4 regions of the Altererythrobacter litoralis genome follow, and region 3 is predicted to be linked to each of the others. Evidence: predicted binding sites of a transcription regulator. Region 3 holds the regulator's gene; each other region holds the start of a gene.
What was found. Region 3 encodes LexA, which represses DNA repair genes until DNA is damaged. Its sites were predicted from a motif close to GTTCCNCNCTTGTTCT; they were not measured.

Region 1: a site for LexA is predicted at 2,138-2,153, ahead of uvrA (excinuclease ABC subunit UvrA). Genes of this name have one in related genera too.
Region 2: a site for LexA is predicted at 1,925-1,940, ahead of VRS74_RS02755 (ribonucleoside-diphosphate reductase subunit alpha). Genes of this name have one in related genera too.
Region 4: a site for LexA is predicted at 2,925-2,940, ahead of recA (recombinase RecA). Genes of this name have one in related genera too.

What each region holds. Positions count from the first base shown of each region.
Region 1 is NZ_JAZDQV010000001.1:54,124-59,461, reverse strand. It holds gene uvrA (excinuclease ABC subunit UvrA) at 1-2,127, opposite strand, end outside; gene VRS74_RS00305 (ABC transporter ATP-binding protein) at 2,531-3,274, opposite strand; gene VRS74_RS00300 (FecCD family ABC transporter permease) at 3,274-4,227, opposite strand; gene VRS74_RS00295 (ABC transporter substrate-binding protein) at 4,227-5,087, opposite strand; gene VRS74_RS00290 (hypothetical protein) at 5,268-5,338, shown strand, end outside.
Region 2 is NZ_JAZDQV010000002.1:186,844-192,181, forward strand. It holds gene VRS74_RS02745 (alpha/beta fold hydrolase) at 1-550, shown strand, start outside; gene VRS74_RS02750 (energy transducer TonB family protein) at 878-1,387, shown strand; gene VRS74_RS02755 (ribonucleoside-diphosphate reductase subunit alpha) at 2,005-4,074, shown strand; gene VRS74_RS02760 (LPXTG cell wall anchor domain-containing protein) at 4,201-4,500, shown strand; gene VRS74_RS02765 (GGDEF domain-containing protein) at 4,517-5,338, opposite strand, start outside.
Region 3 is NZ_JAZDQV010000001.1:306,296-311,633, reverse strand. It holds gene trpD (anthranilate phosphoribosyltransferase) at 1-183, shown strand, start outside; gene trpC (indole-3-glycerol phosphate synthase TrpC) at 192-977, shown strand; gene moaC (cyclic pyranopterin monophosphate synthase MoaC) at 1,145-1,618, shown strand; gene VRS74_RS01495 (molybdopterin molybdotransferase MoeA) at 1,615-2,811, shown strand; gene lexA (transcriptional repressor LexA) at 2,899-3,588, shown strand; gene VRS74_RS01485 (ComEC/Rec2 family competence protein) at 3,643-5,338, opposite strand, start outside.
Region 4 is NZ_JAZDQV010000001.1:85,629-90,966, reverse strand. It holds gene alaS (alanine--tRNA ligase) at 1-687, opposite strand, end outside; gene VRS74_RS00460 (class I SAM-dependent methyltransferase) at 738-1,574, opposite strand; gene recA (recombinase RecA) at 1,776-2,840, opposite strand; gene VRS74_RS00450 (DUF4139 domain-containing protein) at 2,966-4,558, opposite strand; gene VRS74_RS00445 (DUF4139 domain-containing protein) at 4,563-5,338, opposite strand, start outside.

The sequences.
Region 1 (5,338 bases), 250 kb from region 3:
GATCACCTTGTCGCAATATTCGAGCCCGGTGATCTTGTCATGCGCACCCGCGATCACCCGCGCGCCGTTGAGCGCGCGGGCCGCGCCGGCGTAGAGCGTGTCGATCGTGAACGAGCTCTTGCCGCTGCCGCTGACGCCGGTGATGCAGGTGAAGGTGCCGAGCGGGATGCTGGCGGTGACCTGCTTGAGGTTGTTGGCGCGCGCGCCGTGGACGGTGATGTGCTGGCCGTTACCCTTGCGGCGGGTGGTTGGCACGTCGATCCGGCGTCGGCCGGTCAGGTAATCCGCGGTGAGCGAGCCCTTGGCGCGCTCGATATCGGCAAGCTTGCCCTGCGCCACCACTTCGCCGCCGTGGACGCCCGCGCCGGGGCCAAGGTCGACAATATGGTCGGCGGCGCGGATCGCGTCTTCATCGTGTTCGACCACGATCACGGTGTTGCCAAGGTCGCGCAGGCGCTTGAGCGTTTCGAGCAGCCGGTCATTGTCGCGCTGGTGCAGGCCGATGCTGGGCTCGTCGAGCACGTAGAGCACGCCCGAGAGGCCGCTGCCGATCTGGCTGGCGAGGCGGATGCGCTGGCTCTCGCCGCCGGAAAGCGTGCCGCTGGTGCGATCAAGGTTGAGGTAGTCCAGCCCGACATTGTCGAGGAAGCCCAGCCGCTCGTTGATTTCCTTGAGGATCGCGCGGGCGATCTGCTGCTGCGTGTCGTTGAGCTTGGCCTCGAGCGCGAGGAACCACGCCTTCGCGTCGGCCACGCTCATCCTGACCGGCGTGGCGATGTCCGTTCCTGCGACCTTCACCGACAGCGCCTTCTCGTTGAGGCGCTTGCCGCCGCAGGTCTCGCACGGCTGCGCCGTCTGGTACTTGCCCAGCTCCTCGCGCATCCACGCGCTCTCGGTCTGCAGCATGCGGCGGTTGAGGTTGCCGATCACGCCTTCGAAGGGCTTGCGCACGGTGTATTCCTTGCGACCGTCCTTGAAGGTGAGCTCGACCGGCATGCCGCCCGTGCCGTGGAGGATGATCATCCGCTGGTCGGGCTCAAGCTCGTTCCACGGCGTGGTCAGGTCGAAGTCGTATGCCTTGGCGAGGCTCGCCAGCACCTGCATGTAATAGGGCGACGGCGGGTTGGACTTCGCCCAGGGCACCACCGCGCCCTGCTTCAGGCTGAGCGCCTCGTTCGGCACGACCAGCTGCGGATCGAACAACAGCTTCTCGCCGATCCCGTCGCAAGTGGCGCAGGCGCCCTGCGGCGCGTTGAAGGAGAACAACCGCGGCTCGATTTCCTCGATGGTGAAGCCACTGACGGGGCAAGCGAACTTCTCGCTGAACACGATGCGGTTGGCGGGGATGCCCGCGCCCTTCATCGCGCCGCCCGCTTCGCCCTCACTCTCGCGCCCGGGCACCACGCCATCGGCCAGATCGACATAGGCCAGCCCGTCGGCAAGCTTGAGCGCGGTCTCGAAAGAGTCGGCAAGGCGCGTCTCCAGCCCCTCTTTCACCGCGACGCGATCGACCACCACTTCGATGTCGTGCTTGTACTTCTTGTCGAGCGCGGGGGCTTCCTCGATCGCATACATCTCGCCATCGATCCGCACGCGGGTGAAGCCGGCCTTGTGCCACTCCGCCAGTTCCTTGCGGTATTCGCCCTTGCGCCCGCGCACCACCGGCGCCAGCAGGTAGAGCCGCGTGCCTTCGGGCAGCGCCATCACCCGGTCGACCATCTGGCTGACGGTCTGCGCGCTGATCGGCTCACCCGTGGCGGGAGAATAAGGCACCCCCACCCGCGCCCACAGCAGGCGCATGTAGTCGTAAATCTCGGTAACGGTCGCCACGGTCGAGCGCGGATTGCGGCTGGTGGTCTTCTGCTCGATCGAGATGGCTGGAGAAAGCCCGTCGATATGCTCGACATCGGGCTTTTGCATCATCTCGAGGAACTGGCGCGCATAGGCGGAAAGGCTCTCGACATAGCGCCGCTGCCCCTCGGCATAGATCGTGTCGAAAGCGAGCGAAGACTTGCCCGAACCCGACAGGCCGGTGATCACGATCAGCGCATCGCGCGGCAGATCGATATCGATCCCCTTGAGGTTGTGTTCGCGCGCGCCGCGGACGGAAATCTTGCTAAGGGCCATGGAAATTCGTGTTCCGCAAATGTTCCGGATAGTCAAGTGAAGCGCAGGTGCAGCCCACTGGGATCGGATAGATGTGGGGGCAAATGCGCCGGATGCAAACGGGTTTCGCGCTTCGCTTCATGGCTGGCGCTCCGAAGGGCACCCGATGCTTAATTGCTCAATCGCACTTCACTTTTTCTGCCGCCCCGCCTGCTTGAAGCCAGCCTACAGGAAAACTGAAGGCCAATCTCTATCCCCAAATCGCTAGCAAGAGCTTCTCTTTGCAAGTCTATCCCTCCTGCCCTTCGGGTCGCACCAGGGCCGCAGATTGGAAATGCAAGGACGGGCCGGGCATGCACCTCTCCGCATGTCCGGCCTTACGCTGTTATGCAGGGTTCAGTGAAGCTTTCCGCAAGCCTTCGCTTCAGGCCTGATCGCCCACCAGAGCGCGTGCTCCTTGATCCCCGATCCAGCGCATCGAAACGCCCCAGGCCGACTTGATATTACCCGACGACAAGGCATCCGGCGGCGGGCCATCCGCTAACAGCTTCCCCTCGCGCAGCACCAGCACGCGATCGGCATGGTTCATCGCGGTGGCAAGGTCATGCACGACGAGCACCACCCCTGCCCCTGCCCGCGCGGCTTGCCCAAGATGGCGCAACAGAGCCTGCTGGTGCGCGAGGTCGAGCGCGGCGAATGGCTCGTCGGCCAGGATCCAGCGGGGCTCCCCCGCCAGCACCCGCGCCAGCAAGGCCCGCGCCTTCTCGCCGCCAGACAATTGCGAGACGGGGCGGTGCCGCAACCCCTCAAGATCGAGAGCGGCGATAGCGCTTTCGACCGCCTGCTCCCCGCGATCTCGATGCGGCATCCGCCCAAGCCGCACGAGGTTCTCTACCGCGACATCCCATGCCACTTCGGCCTCTTGCGGAAGGTATCCGATATACTGCGCGCGAATACGCGGATGCATCGCGCCCAGCGGCTCGCTGTCCAGCGTGACCGCCCCGGCAGAAGTTTCGAGCAGCCCTGCCAGCGCCATCAATAGGCTGGACTTGCCTGCGCCATTTGGGCCGCAAATAGCCATGACCTTCCCCGGCTCAAGCGCCGTGCTCAGCCGGTCGAGCACCTGCGCCCCTCCACGCACCAGCGAAAGCCCTTCAGCGGCAAGCATCACAGCCTCCCCCGGCGCATCCGCACCAGCAGCCACAGGAAGAACGGCGCGCCAAGCAAGCTCAGCGCGATCCCGAGCCGCAGTTCAGTGACGAGCGGCAGTATGCGGACCAGGCTGTCCGCCGCGAGCACCAGGCAGGCGCCAGCCAGCGCGCTTGGCAGGATCAGGCTCGACGGCAACCGGTCAGTCAGCGGGCGGACAAGATGCGGCACGATCAGGCCGACGAAGCCGATGATCCCCGCCACCGCCACGCTTGCGCCAACGGTGAGGCCCACCCCGCCGACCAGCAGGGCCAGCAGCCAGCCGGGCCGCACGCCGAGCGACCGTGCCGCCGCCTCGCCCAGCGTAAGCGCATCGAGCGAGCGAGCAGCAAGCGCGAGCAGGCCGATCCCTGCCGCCACCAGCGGCGCGGCGAGCATGACATCGCGCCAGCTGCGATCGGTCAGCGCGCCATTCAGCCACAACACGATCTCGCTCATGGCGAAGGCGTTGGGAGAGAGAGTGATCGCCAGTGCTGTCAATGCTCCGGCGAGGCTGGCAATCATCAGGCCGGCCAGCGTGAACAGCGCGATCCCGCCAGTGCGCCCGGCAATCGCGGCAAGCATCGCCATGCCAGCCGCCGCGCCCGCCAGCGCCATCAGCGGCAAGAGCCAGGGGCTGGCCGAAAAGCCGAACCACAGGCTGGAAACCGCGCCCAGTGCAGCCATCGGAGCAATCCCGAACAGGCCGGGATCGGCCAGCGGATTGCGCAGATAGCCCTGCATCGCAGCGCCAGCCGCCCCCAATCCCGCGCCGATCACGACCGCCAGCAGTGCGCGCGGCAGGCGCAGCTCCATCAGGATCAACGTGGCATTGGGGGTCGTAGCTGGATCGATCCACACGCGCCCCGCAAGCAACGACAGCGGCAGCAACAGCGAGAGAAAGCCTGCGAAAACGAGTGTGGCACGGTTCATCATGTGCCTCCCGCCCTTATTTCGCTCAGCCGCGCCATGGCCCGAATGATCGTTGGGCCGCCGCAATAGAGCAATGCGGGATCGAAGCTTTCGACGCGCGTTGCCTTGAGCCGCGACAAGGCCGGGTGGCGTTGCGCACGCGCATCCCCGGCGACCAGCAGCACTTCGGGCGGATCGGCCAGAAGCGCTTCGAGCGAGAGGTAGTCCGCCTGCCCCATTCCCCGCAACGCGCTCTGATTACCGAACCCGGCGCGCCGCATCAATTCGCTCGCCAGCGTCGCCTTGCCCGGGACGATCTGCCCCGGCTGCCACAGCACTGCCGAAACCGCAGGCGTGCCTGGAGGTGCCGTACCATCCGCCAGCGCGGCTTCGATCCGCTGCGCCAGTTCCTCACCGCGACCTTGCTGCCCGGCAAGTGCGGCGATCTCGCGCACCTGTGCAATGCTCTCTTCAGGTGTGCTGGCGATGCCGACGAAACGGGTCGGGATATCCAAATCGGCCAGCGCCTGACGCGTGGATGGGGCAAGGAAAGTATCCGCCAGCACAAGATCGGGATCGAGCGCGAGCACTTCCTCCACCGTACCGCCGGTCCTGGGATATTTCTGCGCGACGCTGGCCGGGATCGAACTGCCTGCCGGATCGCGGCTGTAATGCGAGAGGGCAAGGATCTGCTCCGGATCGGCCACTTCGACCAGCATCGCATCGATGCAGGGGTTGAGGCTGACGATGCGCGGCATCGCACCAGCATCGCGCGCGCCGCTCTCTTGCGCGCCGGGCGCGCAGCCAGCCAGCGCCAGCGCGAAAGCCGGGAGCGAGCAAGCTGCAAGGCGTTTGCCGGTCGTGAAGAATCCAGTGCGCATCGATCCCCTTCGCCCGGCCAGCGATAGAGGCGGCGCGGCGGGGCTGCAAGCTGGCGCTCCTGCCCCTCGGAACGCGAAAGGCCATGGAAAACGTTCCGTTAACCCTGTCGCAGAACCAAGCCTTAGGCCGGGCCGGTTAGAGAGTGCTCAACCAGACAAATACCCCCTGAGGTCGCACCAATGCAGTTCTCTTCGAATGCCGCGCGTAATTTGCAGCGCGGCCCGCTCGCTCGCCTTATCGTTCCGGCCCG
Region 2 (5,338 bases), on a different contig from region 3:
TGGCGCTTCGATGGGCGGCATGATCGCGCAGCTGATGGCGGTGGAGCACGGCCACCGGCTGCACAGCCTCATTTCGATCTTCTCGACCACGGGCAATCGCAAGCTGCCGCAAGCCGACAGGAAGGCGATCGAGCCGCTCACCACGCCGCCGCCTTCGATGGAAGAGGCGGATCTGGTCGCGCATGGCATGCGCGTTTCCGCGGCGATCGGCAGCCCGGGCTATCGGCCCGATCCCGAAGCCCAGCGCCAGCGCGTGATCGAGAACGTGCGCCGCTCGGTCTATCCGCAAGGGCTCCAGCGCCAGCTCGCCGCGATCATCCATGATGGCGACCGGACCGAACGGCTCAAGCGGGTGAAAGCGCCCACACTGGTGCTGCATGGCGAGGACGATCCGCTGGTCAAGGTAGAGGGTGGCCGCGCCACCGCCGCGGCGATCCCCGGCGCCAAGCTCAAGACCTTCCCGGGCTGGGGCCACGACCTGCCGCTGGAGCTGGTCGACACGATCGCCGATGCGATCGCCGAGCACGCCCACGCAGCGCATCCCGCCTAGCGCCGATACGCTCGCCGCAGGCCGCATCGAGTCGCGTGCTGGCGGGCGAACTATTGTTGCGGCGAGGGGCAAATCGCGGGCCTGCGTCTCCCATAAAGTCAGCCGCGCCGGGTACGACCGGCATGGTTTTGTATGGAAGCGACACGATACGAAGGGTCGTTTGACAGCATGGTTAATAGGCGTATAATCGCGCCCAGGACGACGCATGTGCCCGCAGGCTTACGGCGCCCCGATCGACCAATGACCGTCATCGCTGAATGATAAAAGTCGCACTTAGTGCGGTACTCTCTGCGGCCGATCATCTTTTACACTCGAAAGGATGATCCCATGAACAAGCTTCTCTCACTCAGTCTCGCCTCCCTCTTTGCGGGCGCGGCTTTCACATCCCCGCTTGCCTCGCAGGAAATCAGGGTGGTTCCCACTGCCGACGGCACGCAGCACTTCATCTCCGATGTCTCACACGATCTCGATCGCGAACTCGGCATCATCGATCTGGACAATTGGCGCTTCCGCGGCGGCTTTGCCCAGGTTCGCTTCCAGGTGGACCCGGAAGGGCGGGCGGAGAACGTCACGCTCTATCGCAGGTCGGGTGACCCCCAAGTCGACCGCATTGCGATGAAAGCGGTCGAGCGGCTCGATTCGATCGGTGAACTGCCGGTCGGATATCCGGACGACCAGGTGATCCAGGCAAATGTGATCCTGGCGCGCAGCGAGTCCCAGATGGCGAGCCTCAACAAGCAGTTGAAGCGGGTCGAGGCAAACCGCATCGCCCAAGCGGCAGGCAAGCCCGGCGCGCCGGTGCTGGCACTGTCGATCGCGATGAATCCCCCTTCCTGACTCATTGCGTGAGTCGGGACGCCTTGGCGTCGCGCTGCCCAGTCTGCGGGTGGGGAGCGCGGCGCCAATGTGGCGTCAGGCGGAGCATTCCTGGCCGACCATGGGGCGTCCCGAGCGCCCTTTCCGGATTCGAAAATTGCGCCGCGGGATTCGATTGATTCACAACCCCCGGCAGTCCTTTTTGCCCGCAAAAATTTTTTCACGGATTCATTTTTGGGGTTGCGCGGGCCGCGACCCAAGGATTTCCGGCGCGTCGCGGCGTTGCAGCATGGTAATACACCCCTCGCGAGCCCTCCGGCCCACAGTAAATACGAATTTACCCTCTTGCACCGGACCCTCCTCTGATTCAGTATCTAGTGGTTGAGGCTGCGGGGGCACCCACAAGACCTAGTTTTTCCGAGCGCAGGCACCATCTCTGCGTTAGAGGGAAGAGTCGGTCGATTCACGGCAATCCCGCGCCCTCTCTGTGGGCAAAAAAGGGAAAACTAATTCCCCAGAAGGCCTTCAGAATTGCTAGGTGGGGATGACCCGCCGAATCGAACACATGCGGAACATCGCTTGGAAAAAGGGATGGCCGCGGGGAACGTAGAAACGCAAAGCGAGAAGCGGGGCAAATAATGGATTTGAGGACTGGCGACGAGGCGGCAATGGGGTTGGATAACGAAGCGGAAGGCGCTGTCGAAACCGAAACCAGGCAGCCCAAGAACAAGCGCCAGTCCCCGCAGGCACAGGATGCCCCGGAAGCGAACAAGGCAGTTGCAATGGAAAGCGAAGACAAGGGAACCGAAGCGCTGGTGGCCGAAAAGGCCGGGGAAGCGCTCGCCGGAGCCATGGCGGCGGTGGCGAAATCGGCTGCCGAAATCGACAGCAAGAAGGTCAATGACCGCCGCTTCACCATCGTGACCGATTCCAGCCGCGACGCGCTGCTGACCGAATTCGGCAAGGAAACCCTGACCGACCGCTACCTGCTGCCCGGCGAAGACTACCAGGACCTGTTCGCCCGCGTCGCCGATGCCTATGCCGATGACCAGGAGCACGCCCAGCGGCTTTACGACTACATCTCGAAGCTGTGGTTCATGCCAGCAACCCCGGTGCTGTCGAACGGCGGCACCAATCGCGGCCTGCCGATCAGCTGCTACCTCAATTCGGTGTCTGACAGCCTCGAAGGCATCGTCGGCACCTGGAACGAGAACGTCTGGCTGGCTTCGAAGGGCGGCGGCATCGGCACTTATTGGGGCAATGTCCGCGGGATCGGCGAGCCGGTTGGCCTCAACGGCAAGACCAGCGGCATCATCCCCTTCGTGCGCGTGATGGATTCGCTCACGCTGGCGATTTCGCAAGGCTCGCTGCGGCGCGGTTCGGCTGCCTGCTACATCGACATCAGCCACCCCGAGATCGAGGAGTTCCTCGAGATCCGCAAGCCCTCGGGCGACTTCAACCGCAAGGCGCTGAACCTGCACCACGGCGTGCTGGTGACCGACGAATTCATGGAAGCGGTGCGCAATGGCGACGAGTTCGAACTCAAGTCGCCGCGCGACGGCAGCGTGCGCGGCAAGGTCGATGCGCGCAGCCTGTTCCAGAAGCTGGTCGAAACCCGCCTCGCCACGGGCGAGCCCTATATCGTCTTCTCTGACACGGTGAACCGGATGATGCCCAAGCATCACCGCGACCTGGGGCTCAAGGTCTCGACCTCGAACCTGTGCTCGGAAATCACCCTGCCGACCGGCATCGACCACCTGGGCAATGATCGCACCGCCGTGTGCTGCCTCTCCTCGCTCAACCTTGAGACCTGGGACGAGTGGAACACCGACAAGCGCTTCGTCGAGGACGTGATGCGCTTCCTCGACAATGTGCTGCAGGACTATATCGACCGCGCGCCCGACGAGATGGCTCGCGCCAAATATTCCGCCAGCCGCGAACGTTCGGTCGGCCTTGGCGTGATGGGCTTCCACTCCTTCTTGCAGATGAAGCAGATCGGCTTCGAAAGCCCGATGGCGAAGGTGTGGAACCTCAAGATGTTCAAGCACATCGCGGCCAAGGCCTCAGAAGCCTCTATGCTGCTGGCGCAGGAACGCGGCGCATGCCCCGATGCCGAAGACATGGGCGTGATGGAACGCTTCAGCTGCAAGATGGCGATTGCGCCCACCGCGTCGATCTCGATCATCTGCGGCGGCACCAGCGCCTGCATCGAGCCGATCCCGGCCAATATCTATACCCACAAGACGCTGTCGGGCAGCTTCATCGTCAAGAATCCCTATCTCGAGAAACTGCTGCGCGACAAATCGAAGGATTCAGTCGCGGTGTGGAACACGATCCTCGAGCGTGGCGGTTCGGTGCAGCACCTCGACTTCCTGACGCCGGAAGAAAAGGCGGTCTACAAGACCAGCTTCGAAATCGACCAGCGCTGGCTGCTCGAATTCGCCGCTGACCGTGCACCCTATATCGACCAGGCGCAGTCGCTGAACCTGTTCATCCCGGCTGACGTCGACAAGTGGGACCTGATGATGCTGCACTTCCAGGCGTGGGAGAAGGGCATCAAGTCGCTCTATTACCTCCGCTCGAAGTCGGTGCAGCGCGCCGGTTTCGCGGGCGGGGTGGAAGCGGACAACACCGCCGACGCACCGAAGATCGAACTGACCGCCGGCGGCGAGCAGACCGATTACGAGGAATGCCTCGCCTGCCAGTGATGCAGGAGCGGGCCTTCGCCTCTGTCTGAAAGGCCAGCAAGTACCGCAACTTGCACCCGGCTTCGGCTGCGCATAGGATCGGCTGCGTTTGGCGCGGTCGATCCGCGCAGCGGCAGGAGCCTTGCCATGAAGCCACAACAAGCCACCCGCATTCTCGCCTGCGCCGCGCTGGCGCTGCTCCTTTCAGCCTGCGCCGCGCAGATTGACGCGGGGGTTGCGACCGGAGAGGACGTGCCCGGCTTCTGGTGGGGGCTGTGGCACGGCTTCATTTTCCCCTGGGCCTGGATCGGCTCGTTGTTCGACGAGGGGATCGCGGTCTATGCCGTGCCCAACACCGGCAGGTGGTACGATTTCGGCTTCTTCCTAGGCATCACCGTGCTCGGTGGAGGCAGCTGGTTCAGCTCGAAGAAGCGGCGGCGCGACTAGCGCAGCGGAGCGAGCCTTATGCGCGGCGGCGGTCGCGTGGATCTTCGCTACTCCGGTGGCTGCCCGCGTCGAGGCCTTCGTCGGCTTCGATCACTTCGACCCGGTCACGCCCTGCGCGCTTGGCGCTGTAGAGCGCGACGTCGGCCATCTCGATCAGGTCCTCAAGGTCAAGCTGGCGGTTGGCCGGGGCCAGCGCCAGACCGATGCTGGTGGTGATGAGCGGCTTAGCATCGTCGCGCACCGGTACCAGCATCGCGGCGATGGCGGCGCGCATTTCCTCGGCCAGCAGTCGCGCCTCGCCCGGATGGCGTTCGCGCACCGCAGCGATGAATTCCTCGCCGCCATAGCGCGCCAACACGCCGTAGCGGCTCGGGAACACCGCCTGCAGCTGCGCCGCGGCGAGCGCAAGGCAGCGGTCGCCCGCCTGGTGGCCGTGACGATCGTTGAAGGCCTTGAAGTGATCGAGGTCGATCATCATCACCGCCAGCTTGCCATGCTTGGCGCGGCTGCTCGAAAGCCCGCGCAGCCGCTCGCCCACCACGCGCTCGAACTTGCGGCGGTTGCGCAGGCCGGTCAGCGGGTCCTGCTCGGAAAGCTGGCGCAGCAGCTGGTTGTTCCGCTCAAGCTCGATCCGCGTCATCTCGTCGCGCTGGTCGAGCAGGAAGCTGCGCGCGTTGAGCTGCCAGCTGCGCCGCGCGATCGCCCATGCGGGGATGCCCACCAGCGAAGTCAGCACGATGTAGAGCCCCAGCTCGAGCGGCGGCAACGCATTGGGCCACATCGCCACTGCGGAAGTGGCGAGCGTGAAGGCCAGCGCGAAACGCTTGAGCTCGTCGGG
Region 3 (5,338 bases):
AAGGCGCTGCTCGATGGCATGCCCGGCGCCTATCGCGATGCCGTGCTCTTCAACGCGGCGGGCACGCTGATCGTTGCAGGCCGGACCGAAGACTGGCGCGAAGGCGCCGCCATGGCGGCCGAGGCGCTCGACAGCGGCAAAGCCGCGCACTTGCTCGCGCGCTGGATCGAATTGGCCAAGTGAACGCCGCGATGAACAAACTTCAGGAAATCTGCGCCACCAAGCGGATCGAAGTCGCCCAGCGGCGTGCCGAACGCTCCGGCACCGCGCTCGACCATGCCGCTGCCGGGCAATCGGCTCCGCGCGGTTTCGAAGCGGCATTGCGCGTAAAAGCCACCAGCGGTTTTGCTCTGATCGCGGAGATCAAAAAGGCATCGCCTTCCAAGGGCCTGATCCGGGCGGATTTCCAACCCGCCGCCCATGCCCGCGCCTACCAGCAAGGCGGTGCAGCCTGCCTCTCGGTGCTCACCGATGCGCCCTATTTCCAGGGGCACGAGGATTTCCTGGTCGAAGCGCGCGGCGCCTGCGACCTGCCGGTGCTGCGCAAGGACTTCATGGTCGACCCGTGGCAGGTCGCCGAAGCCCGCAGCATCGGGGCCGATGCGATCCTGATCATCGTCGCCGCGCTGGAAGACGCGGAAATGGCCGAGATCGAGGCTGCTGCAATCGAACGCGGGATGGACGTGCTGGTCGAGGTTCACGACGAAGCCGAAATGGAGCGTGCCGCGCGCCTCCAATCCCGGCTGATCGGGGTCAACAACCGCGACCTGCGCACATTCGTAACCGACCTTGCGGTTACCGAGCGGCTTGCCCCGCTTGTACCCGAAGGCACGCTGCTCGTCGGCGAAAGCGGGATCAATTCGTATCAGGAATGCCAGCGGCTCGCCCTATCGGGCGTGCGCACCTTCCTGGTGGGTGAAAGCCTGATGCGGCAGGACGATGTTGAGGCAGCCACGCGGGCACTGCTCGAAGGTTGAACTGTCCTACACGCAGAGTTTGCGGCATAGGTGAGTGGATGAAGCTCCGCCCCGCCCTCCCTAGGTCGCCTCTTGCCGCCATGCTGTCGGGCAGGCGGTTTTTTAATTCCTGAACTATGTCGCATGTGTCGCATGGCTCGACTGTTCGATCCGCAAGGAACCAATCCATGAGCAAGCGCCTGACCCATATTGACGAGATCGGCACTGCACGGATGGTCGATGTCGGCGCCAAGCCGGCCACGGCGCGCATGGCCAGGGCTGGCGGATACATTCGCATGAATGCGGAGGCTCTCGCAGCGATCAAGGCTGGCAACGCGCCCAAGGGCGACGTTCTTGGGACGGCGCGAATCGCCGCGATCATGGCTGCCAAGAAGACCGGCGAGCTGATCCCGCTGTGCCACCCGCTCGCTATCGACGCGGTCGATGTCGATTTCGCCTATGGGAGTGACGGCATCCGCGTAACCGCCACTGCTTCGCTAACCGGCAAGACCGGGGTGGAAATGGAAGCGATGGTCGCCGCGTCGGTCGCGCTGCTGACGATTTACGACATGGCCAAGGCACTCGATAAAGGCATGGCGATCGGTGACGTGCGCCTGCTTGAGAAGACCGGCGGAAAGTCGGGGCATTGGGTCGCCGATTGACCGATAGCCCTGCCCTCACACTTGAAGAAGCGCAGGCGCGCGTGCTCGCCCTGGCGCCGGCAATGCCGGTCAAACGGGTCGCGGCGACTGAGGCAGTCGGGCGTTATCTGGCCGAAGATCTGGTTGCGCGGCGCGCCCAGCCCTCGGCCGACCTCTCGGCGATGGATGGCTATGCGCTTTGCGGGGTCGGCAGTTGGCGGATAGTCGGCGAAAGCCGCGCGGGGGCGCCCTTCGACAGCAAGCTGATGTGGGGCCAGTGTGTGCGCATTTCGACCGGAGCGCATATGCCAGCAGGTGCCGATCGCGTGCTGATCCGGGAAGAGGCAGAACTGCTTCAGCCCGATCTCGTCACTGTCTCGCATGATATCCCGCCGGGGCAGCATGTCCGCAAGTGCGGTTTCGACTTCGCAGAGGGGGACAAGGTGCTCGCCGCAGGAACCCGGATCGGCCCGGCGCAGCTCGCGCTGGCGATCAGTGCCGGGCATGGCCAGCTTCCTGTACGCCGTGCGCCGCGCGTGGCCGTGCTCGACAGCGGCGACGAACTTGCAGCCGATCCTGCCGATTGCGGCGATCACCAGATCCCAGCGAGCAATGGGGCAATGATCGCGGCCATGCTGGGCGCGCTTGGCTGCGAGGTGCTGCGGATTGGTCCGGTGGCGGACGATGCTGAGGCGCTGGCAGCTGCCCTGGAGCAAGCAGAAGGCGCGGATATCCTTGTCACCTCCGGCGGCGCCTCGGTTGGCGATCATGATTTGATTCGCCCGGCGCTCGAAGCCTGGGGCGCCCGGATCGATTTCTGGAAGGTCGCGATGAAGCCGGGGAAGCCGGTTATGGTCGCAACGCGCGGGACGCAGGTGATCCTTGGCCTGCCCGGCAATCCGGTGTCGAGCTTCGTCACCTGCTTTCACTTCGTGATGCCACTGGTGCGTGCGGCAATGGGCGCCTCCATGCCGGTTCCGCGCAAGGCGATGCTGGTGTGCGGAACCGAATTGCCGGCAATTGGCGGTAGGCGCGAATTCCTGCGCGCTGCGTGGGACGGAACATCGGCCACGCTGGTCGATTCGCAGGATTCTTCGGCGCTCGCTTCGCTTGCTGCAGCGAATTGCCTGATCGACCGGCCTGCCGGGAGTGAGATGGTCGAAGCGGGAACATCTGTTCCGGCATACCTGTTGGAAAATGGCGGAATTGCTTGACTTGGCGAATCGGGTTGCCTAATTGTTCTACATTCGTTCACCATGTTCAGGTGGGCGTGGAACAGGCGGCCAAGGGAGGTTTTCGCCATGCTGACTGCCAAGCAGCACGAACTCATCCGTTTCATCCAGCAGCGGCTTGAGGAAACGGGCATTTCACCTTCATTCGAGGAAATGAAGGAAGCGCTCGATCTCAAGAGCAAGTCAGGCGTGCACCGGCTGATTTCCGCTTTGGAGGAGCGTGGCTTCATCCGTCGCCTGGCCAATCGGGCGCGTGCGCTCGAAGTGATCCGCATGCCGGAAGATGCCGTGCCTGCAGCCAAGCGCAGTGCACCTGCCAATGATTCCGTGTCGGTAGCGCGTGCAGCGCAACCCGCCATGCGCGAGCCGGCCAATGACGTGATTGAGATCCCCCTGCATGGCCGCATCGCCGCGGGCGCGCCGATCGAAGCGCTTGAAGGACAGGCGAGCATGCCGGTTCCTGCCGCCTTGCTCGGCCCGGGCGAGCATTACGCGCTCGAAGTATCTGGCGACTCGATGGTCGAGGCGGGCATTTTCGATGGCGATTATGCGCTGGTGCGGCGCACAGATACTGCGCGCGATGGCGAGATCGTGGTCGCGCTGGTGCGCAACGAGGAAGCGACGCTCAAGTACCTGCGCCGTGTGAACGGGATGATCCAGCTTGATCCTGCCAATGGGGCCTATGAGCCGCAGGTCTATCGGCCTGACGAAGTGGTGGTTCAGGGCAAGCTCGCGGGCCTGCTGCGCCGTTACCACTGATTGACCTGATAGCGCGCCGGGCACTGTCCCCCAACTTGTCGGCTAGCTCCCCGGCTAGTCTCGACGTCCGGCGCGCCACCATCCATGCTCGCCCTGATGGTCGGCAACCCTCCGGATCGCTTCATCTTCGAGCACGATCGCGATCCCGCCAGAGCGCTGCAGGAAGCGCCGGTCGGCCTTGAGCCAGCGGGGTCGGCATGATCGGGGAAGCCATCGGTCGGCGACCACGATATCCGCCCGCTCGCATGCTGCGGCAAGCGCCCGCTCTTCGATCTGCAGATTGTTTCGGGCGAGCAACAAGCTCCAATTGCGCCCTCCACGCTCGATCGAGGCGACGCAGAAATCCTCACTGCAGCGCGAACCCGGCCAGTCGGCAAGCAGCACCGGCTCGGCCTCCACTCCAACCAATTCCAGCAGATTGTCCCGCGTGTAACTCGAACGGCTATCGCGCAGGGTGACAAGTCGCGTCCCCTCACCATCCTTGCCGGGCACCGTGATGCCGACATGCCGTCCGTCGCCTGAGATCAGGACGTCAGGCACTGGGGTGGCGACAAAGAAAGCGGTCGCGATTGCAGCCGGAACCAGTCCCAACAACCGTCGCTGGCCTTTCCAGAGCGCCAGCCACAGCCCGCCCGCTATGAACATGGCGAAGGTGATTCCGCCCATTTGCGGCATCAGCTTGACCGCTCCCGGTTGCGCAGCGGTCCAATGCGCTATCGCAAGGAGCAGTTCAATCGATTGGCCAACGAGCCACCACACCGGCGCACCCAGCCCCACCAGGTCCAACAGCAGGGCAATCGCGATCAGCGGCATGGTGATGAAGGTTACCAGCGGGATCGCAACGACATTGGCAAATGCGCCATAGACCCCCGCCCGATGGAAATGGAACAGCACGATCGGCATCAAGGCGATCTCGATCACCAGCCCCGTAACCAAAAGCATTCCCCCTCGCCGCCCTACCCAGGCCAGCCACCCCTCTTCGCGCGGTGCGAGGAAAGCCTTCACCGGGGCGCTGTTGTGCAGCGCGACGATTGCGATCACCGCAGCAAAGCTCATCTGGAAACTGGGACCTACGAGCGCCTCCGGCCAAACCAGCATCACTGCAAAGCCGGCTACGGCAATCATCCGCAAGGACAGCGGGTCACGTCCCAACGCAAGGGCACCGAGTACCAGCAATGCAGCGATACAACTCCTCACCGTGGGCACTTCGGCACCGGTCAGCAGCGTATATCCAATACCTGCCAAAGCGCCGATCGCGGCCGCTGCGATGGGCAGGCGCACTCTCAGCGCCAGCCCCGGCCACAAAGCGAGAAGCTTCATCGCGAGCAAATAGGCCCCGCCGATCACCGCGCTAACATGCAGCCCGCTGATCGAGAGCAGATGGGTGAGCCCGGCATCACGCATGGCGTCTTCATCGGCTACGGAGATCGCCCCGCGATCTCCGCTTGCGAACGCGGCGGCAATGCTTCCGGGAGCACCGGAAAGGTGGCTTCGAACATGCCCGGACAGTGCGCGCTGGACAGACGCCAACCCGCCCTCCTCTGGAGGCGCAGACTGCACAACCTCGATGGCCCCCATGGCGCTGCCGGTTGCAGAAAGGCCCTGGAACCAGGCCGCCCGCGCGAAATCATAACTCCCCGGAAGCATCGGTGGTGCAGGCGGCATCAGCCTGGCGCGCACCCGCACAACCGCACCTTCGGCAATGCGAGCGTCCATCTGCTCGATCGGCACATTGATACGCAGCTTTCGT
Region 4 (5,338 bases), 220 kb from region 3:
CATGCCGGTGTCGATCGAGGGCTTGGGCAGTTCCCCGACGATCTCGTCCGCCGCCTGTTCGAACTGCATGAACACCAGGTTCCAGATCTCGACGAAGCGGTCGCCATCCTCGTCCGGGCTGCCCGGAGGGCCGCCGAAAATGTGCTCGCCGTGATCGTAGAAGATTTCCGAACACGGTCCGCACGGACCGTCAGAACCCATCGCCCAGAAATTGTCCTTGGTCGGGATGCGAATGACACGCTCTTCGGGCAGGCCCGAAATCTTGCGCCAGAGGTCGAACGCCTCATCGTCCGTATGATAGACGGTGGCCGTAAGGCGATCAGACGAGATGCCCCAATCCTTCGTCAGCAGCGTCCATGCATGCAGGATCGCCTGCTCCTTGAAATAATCCCCGAAGGAGAAATTTCCGAGCATCTCGAAGAAGGTGTGGTGACGCGCGGTATAACCGACATTGTCGAGATCGTTATGCTTGCCCCCTGCGCGAACGCATTTCTGCGAGCTGGTGGCGCGCGGTGCAGGCGGCGTTTCGAGCCCGGTGAAGGCATTCTTGAACGGTACCATGCCCGCGTTGACGAACATCAACGTGGGATCGTTATACGGAACGAGCGGTGCGCTCGGGATCTCGGCATGGCCGGCGCCCGCGAAATAGTCGAGGAAGGACCGGCGGATATCGTTGGTCGACGTCATGCAAGCGCAGTTAGGGCTTAGCTGCGCCTGCGGCAAGGCGTTATCGCCGCCTAATTGTGCGTTGCGGAAACGATCCAGACGCCTGCGCCAAGGCTGACGATACCGTCCTTCAGATTGCGCCCCGCGAGTTCGGCCAGTTTGCCCTGAACTTCAGCGCGCGCCGCATCGTCCATTCCCGCCAGCGCGCGGGCTGCCGGGCCGATCCGGCTGAAATAGCTGACGGCGTCTGCAATCGGATCGTCACCCGCACCCGCGATCATGGCAAAGTCGAACGGCTCGAAGCGGATATCGCGCCAACCTGCATCGGAAAGTACGCTTTCTACCCGCGCATTGTCGGCAAAGGCAAAGGGCCCGGGTGCATGAGGATCGGGCGGCGGAGTACCGGGTTCTGCGGGAATGAGCCGACCGGCTTCGCCGAAGAAGGGATTCTCCGAAACCTCGCGGAAGCAGGAGAACAGCATCTGCGCGCCGCTGGCCGTGGCCGCACGCAGGTTGGCAAATGCCGCAACCGGATCGGGGAAGAACATCACCCCATGGCGCGACATGAGCAGGTCGGGCCGGGCACCGGCATCAGGCTGCCATGCAGCCGCATCGGCAAGTTCAAAGCTCAAATTCGGCGCATTGCCGGCTCGTTCACGCGCCACTTCGATCAAATCGGGCGAAACGTCGACCCCGATTACATCGGCGGCGGGCCGTTGCCTTGCCACCTTGAGGGAAAGTTCCCCCGCACCGCACCCGACATCGAGTGCATGGGTGAACTCCAGTGCAAGGATTCGTCGTTCGAGCTCGGCAGTGAGATGCGAGAAGCTACGATCAGTCCGCTGCCATTCGTGCGCCCAGGATTTCCCCACGCGCCCCTGCCATTCCTGCGCATCCATTCCCGCCATGTCGACTTCCACTCCATTGCTTTGACGCCGCCCGGACCTTGCCGGTGCCGCCGCGCGAGCCATGCGCGCTGGCATGGCGGAATGCAACATATGGTGCAGACAGCGAAAAGCCGGCGCAGCCTTTCAAGGGGGAGAGGCGCACGCCGGCTTTCCGGGTTTCCGGGCGCCAGTCCGAAAGGACCGCCTGCGCCCGCTTGAGGGTCAGTCTTCTGGGTCCGCGTCCGGGCCCGTCATCATCTCCTCGGCGACCTTGTCGGTTTGGCTGCGAATGGCAGCTTCCAACTTGTCGCAAAGCTCGGGATTGTCCTTGAGGTATTGCTTGGCATTCTCGCGGCCCTGGCCGATCCGGATACTGTCATAGGAGAACCAGCTACCGGACTTCTCGACCAGCCCTGCCTTGACGCCCAGGTCGAGGATCTCACCAATCTTCGAAATGCCTTCGCCATACATGATGTCGAATTCGACCTGCTTGAACGGCGGGGCGACCTTGTTCTTGACCACTTTCACGCGAGTGGTGTTGCCCACGATGTCATCGCGGTCCTTGATCTGGCCGGTGCGGCGGATGTCGAGCCGGACCGAAGCGTAGAACTTGAGCGCATTGCCGCCGGTCGTGGTTTCGGGGTTACCGTACATCACGCCAATCTTCATGCGCAGCTGGTTGATGAAGATCACCATGCACTTCGAACGGCTGATCGAACCGGTCAGCTTGCGCAGCGACTGCGACATCAGGCGGGCCTGCAGGCCGACATGGCTGTCACCCATCTCGCCTTCGATTTCGGCCCGCGGCACCAGCGCGGCCACCGAGTCCACCACCAGCACGTCGATTGCATTCGAGCGCACGAGCGTGTCGGTGATTTCGAGCGCCTGTTCGCCCGTATCGGGCTGCGACACGATCAGCTCGTCGATATCGACTCCGAGTTTCTTCGCGTAAACCGGGTCAAGCGCGTGTTCGGCATCGACGAAGGCAGCAGTGCCGCCGGCCTTCTGCGCTTCAGCGATGACATGCAGCGCCAGCGTGGTCTTGCCCGAACTTTCGGGGCCATAGACTTCGATCACGCGGCCCTTGGGCAGGCCGCCGATACCCAGCGCAATGTCGAGGCCGAGCGAGCCGGTCGAAATCGATTCGACATTCATCGCTTCCTTCGAGCCCAGCTTCATCGCCGAGCCCTTGCCAAAGGCCCGGTCAATCTGGGCAAGCGCGGCTTCGAGCGCCTTCTGACGATCCACGGATGACTCCTTTTCAACCAGTTTCAGATTCGTCGCCATCGCATGGCCTCCCTTGCTTGCCTAGGGCCGTTAGCCGGTTATCGACTGCCCTGTTGGGAGGTTATGTATCTGCTTTGTTCCATAAGAACAAGTGGGGAACGAAATTTTTCCTACAAGCCCGATTTTCAGTCGTTGTGGCGGATCCAGAAGCGCTGTTCGGCCGCCTCGCCCGGCTTCACCTTCACTACAATCACCTGTCCGCCATCCTTCAGTTCGAGCCCACGCACCGGGCGCACCTGCCAATCCAAGGCCGACCCGATCTCAAGCCGGACAGTGGCGCTTTCGCTGCCTGCATTGGTCAGCACCGCGCGCATTTCCTGCCAGTCCGACTTCTGCGCACCTGCCTTCTCGATGGCACCGGTCAATCCGCATTGTGCAAACACCTTGGTGCTCGCACCCAGCCCGAACTCGACCTCCTGCCCCACGGCATAGTCGCGGATGCCGTCTTCGCCGATAAGGAGATCGCCGTAGGATGACGGCTCGAACACGGTCACCCCGCCACGCGGCAGCGAAACGCCCAGCCCGTTCCTACTCTCGTTGTCGGTACGGAAGAAGAGGCGCGCGGGCCCGAATGCCTCATCCGGCTCCAGCGGGCGATAGAGCGCGCAATCGGCTTTATAGATGAACTCACCGCGCACCTCGTCCCTGGCGAGGAAGGCGACCTGCTTCAGCCCCTTGGCATTCACCGTAATCGGTTCGGGCACTCGGAACAGCTTGAGGTCGCCAAGGTTCTCTTCGCCGGCAAGCACCGCAACCGGCGAGGCCGCTTCGAAGCTTTCCCGCTGCATGCGCGCGCCGGTGACGGTGATCATGTCTGCCATGGCCGGTGGCATGGGCGGCGGCGCGGGATAGGGTTCGGGATAGGTCCCCGTCGCGGTGCTGCCGATCGGCCAGCATTCGAGCCGCAACGGCTCGCCGCGCGGCGGCGCGGCCAGTTGCTCGAAATCGCTCTCGACATTGAGCGTGCCCGCCACCACCAGCAATTCGGCATTCTCGAAGCTCTGGCCATTGTCATTCACCAGCGTCAGCCAGCTGAGCATGCGCATCTGCTTGCGCCCCTTGGCGCCGCCCTCGGCAAGCGTCGCGACGTAGTGCGCCTGCCAGTCGAAGCCCCATGCAAGATAGGTCAGCCGCACCTGATAGGTGCCGCCTGTGGCATCGCTGGTGTCGATACTGAACACCGGCTGCGACGAGAGCCCCGGCGGCACGCCATCGAAACTCAGGCGTTCGGGCAGGCCCGCGCAACGCACCGCTTCATAGCCTTGCGAGGTCTGCAGCACGATGCCGCCATCTGCACGGGTCCGCACAATGGCGCGCTCGCTTTGCTCCGTCCCGGTTGCAGGGTTGGTGCGCGTAATGGTGACGCGATTGCCAAGCGTGCCGTCGACCAGCGCCGCCGGAGAGAGCAACGCGGCATTGCGGTTCTTCTCGATTTTCCCGCCCGGCAGGCCGGTCACGATCGCCGACACGGCGATCATGCCTTCCGCCACCCCGGTGAAGCGGATGGTCGATTCGCCCGGCGGCAAGGTAACGGTCCGCGTCTCGCTGATCATGGCGAACCCGCGCGGGTCGTTACGGTCGAAGGCCCCGCCATCGGGGTCGCGATAGATCGTGACGGCGACCTGCTGCGGCGCCGAAGCGTCGACCGCTTCGCGCGCAGCCAGCGGCGCGCCGAGCAGAGCCAGCAAAGCGGTCAGAACGGCGCGAAGCCGAAGCATCGGATCAATACCGGGTTGCGTAGCTGACGCGCACCACGCGCTCGCCATTGGCGGGCACAGTGATCACATATTTGCGCTTGTCGGCATTGAGCTGTTCGCCCGGCAAATCCTCGCTGAGGATACGATAGTCGCGGCTCCACCAGCCCCGGTCGAGCCCCGCCTGCACCAGTTCGACCTCGACCTGCGAGGATTTCGCATTGGTCAGCGTATAGCGCATGGTGGTGACCCAATATTCGGACTTGTTGACCCGTTGCGTCGTGCCGGTCACTGCCTGCCCATCGGGCAGCTTGACCGTGAAGCGTTCGAAATCTTCCCATTGCCGTTCGGTGATCCGGTCGCGGTTCAAGACTTCGGATTTCACGAAGATGTCGAAGGCATCGCCGGTGCGCAGCGTCAATTCGCTACCCATCGGGGTATGGTCAATGCCGCTTTCGCCGATGAACTGCGGGCTGCCCTGCCGGTCGCGCTGGTAGAACCGCACCGTTCCTGCAGGCAAGGCATCGCCCAGCCCGCCCGATTTCGATGAACTGAAAGCGATCTGGCTGCTGACGTTCTGCGGCTGGTCGTAATTCGCCAGCCAGCCGACCGTGTGGCCATAGACCTTGCGCGCAGCAACGCCCTGCACATCGAGGAAGCTCACCTGCTTGGTCTGCGCATTGGCGATCGTGGTGCGCGCGGCGATCGGATAGAGATAGAAATCGCCCACCTGTTCGCGGTTTGCGCTTTCGGTGCCCGGCCTCACCTGCGGCGTGCCTCGCGGCACAGGGCGATAGGGGTAGC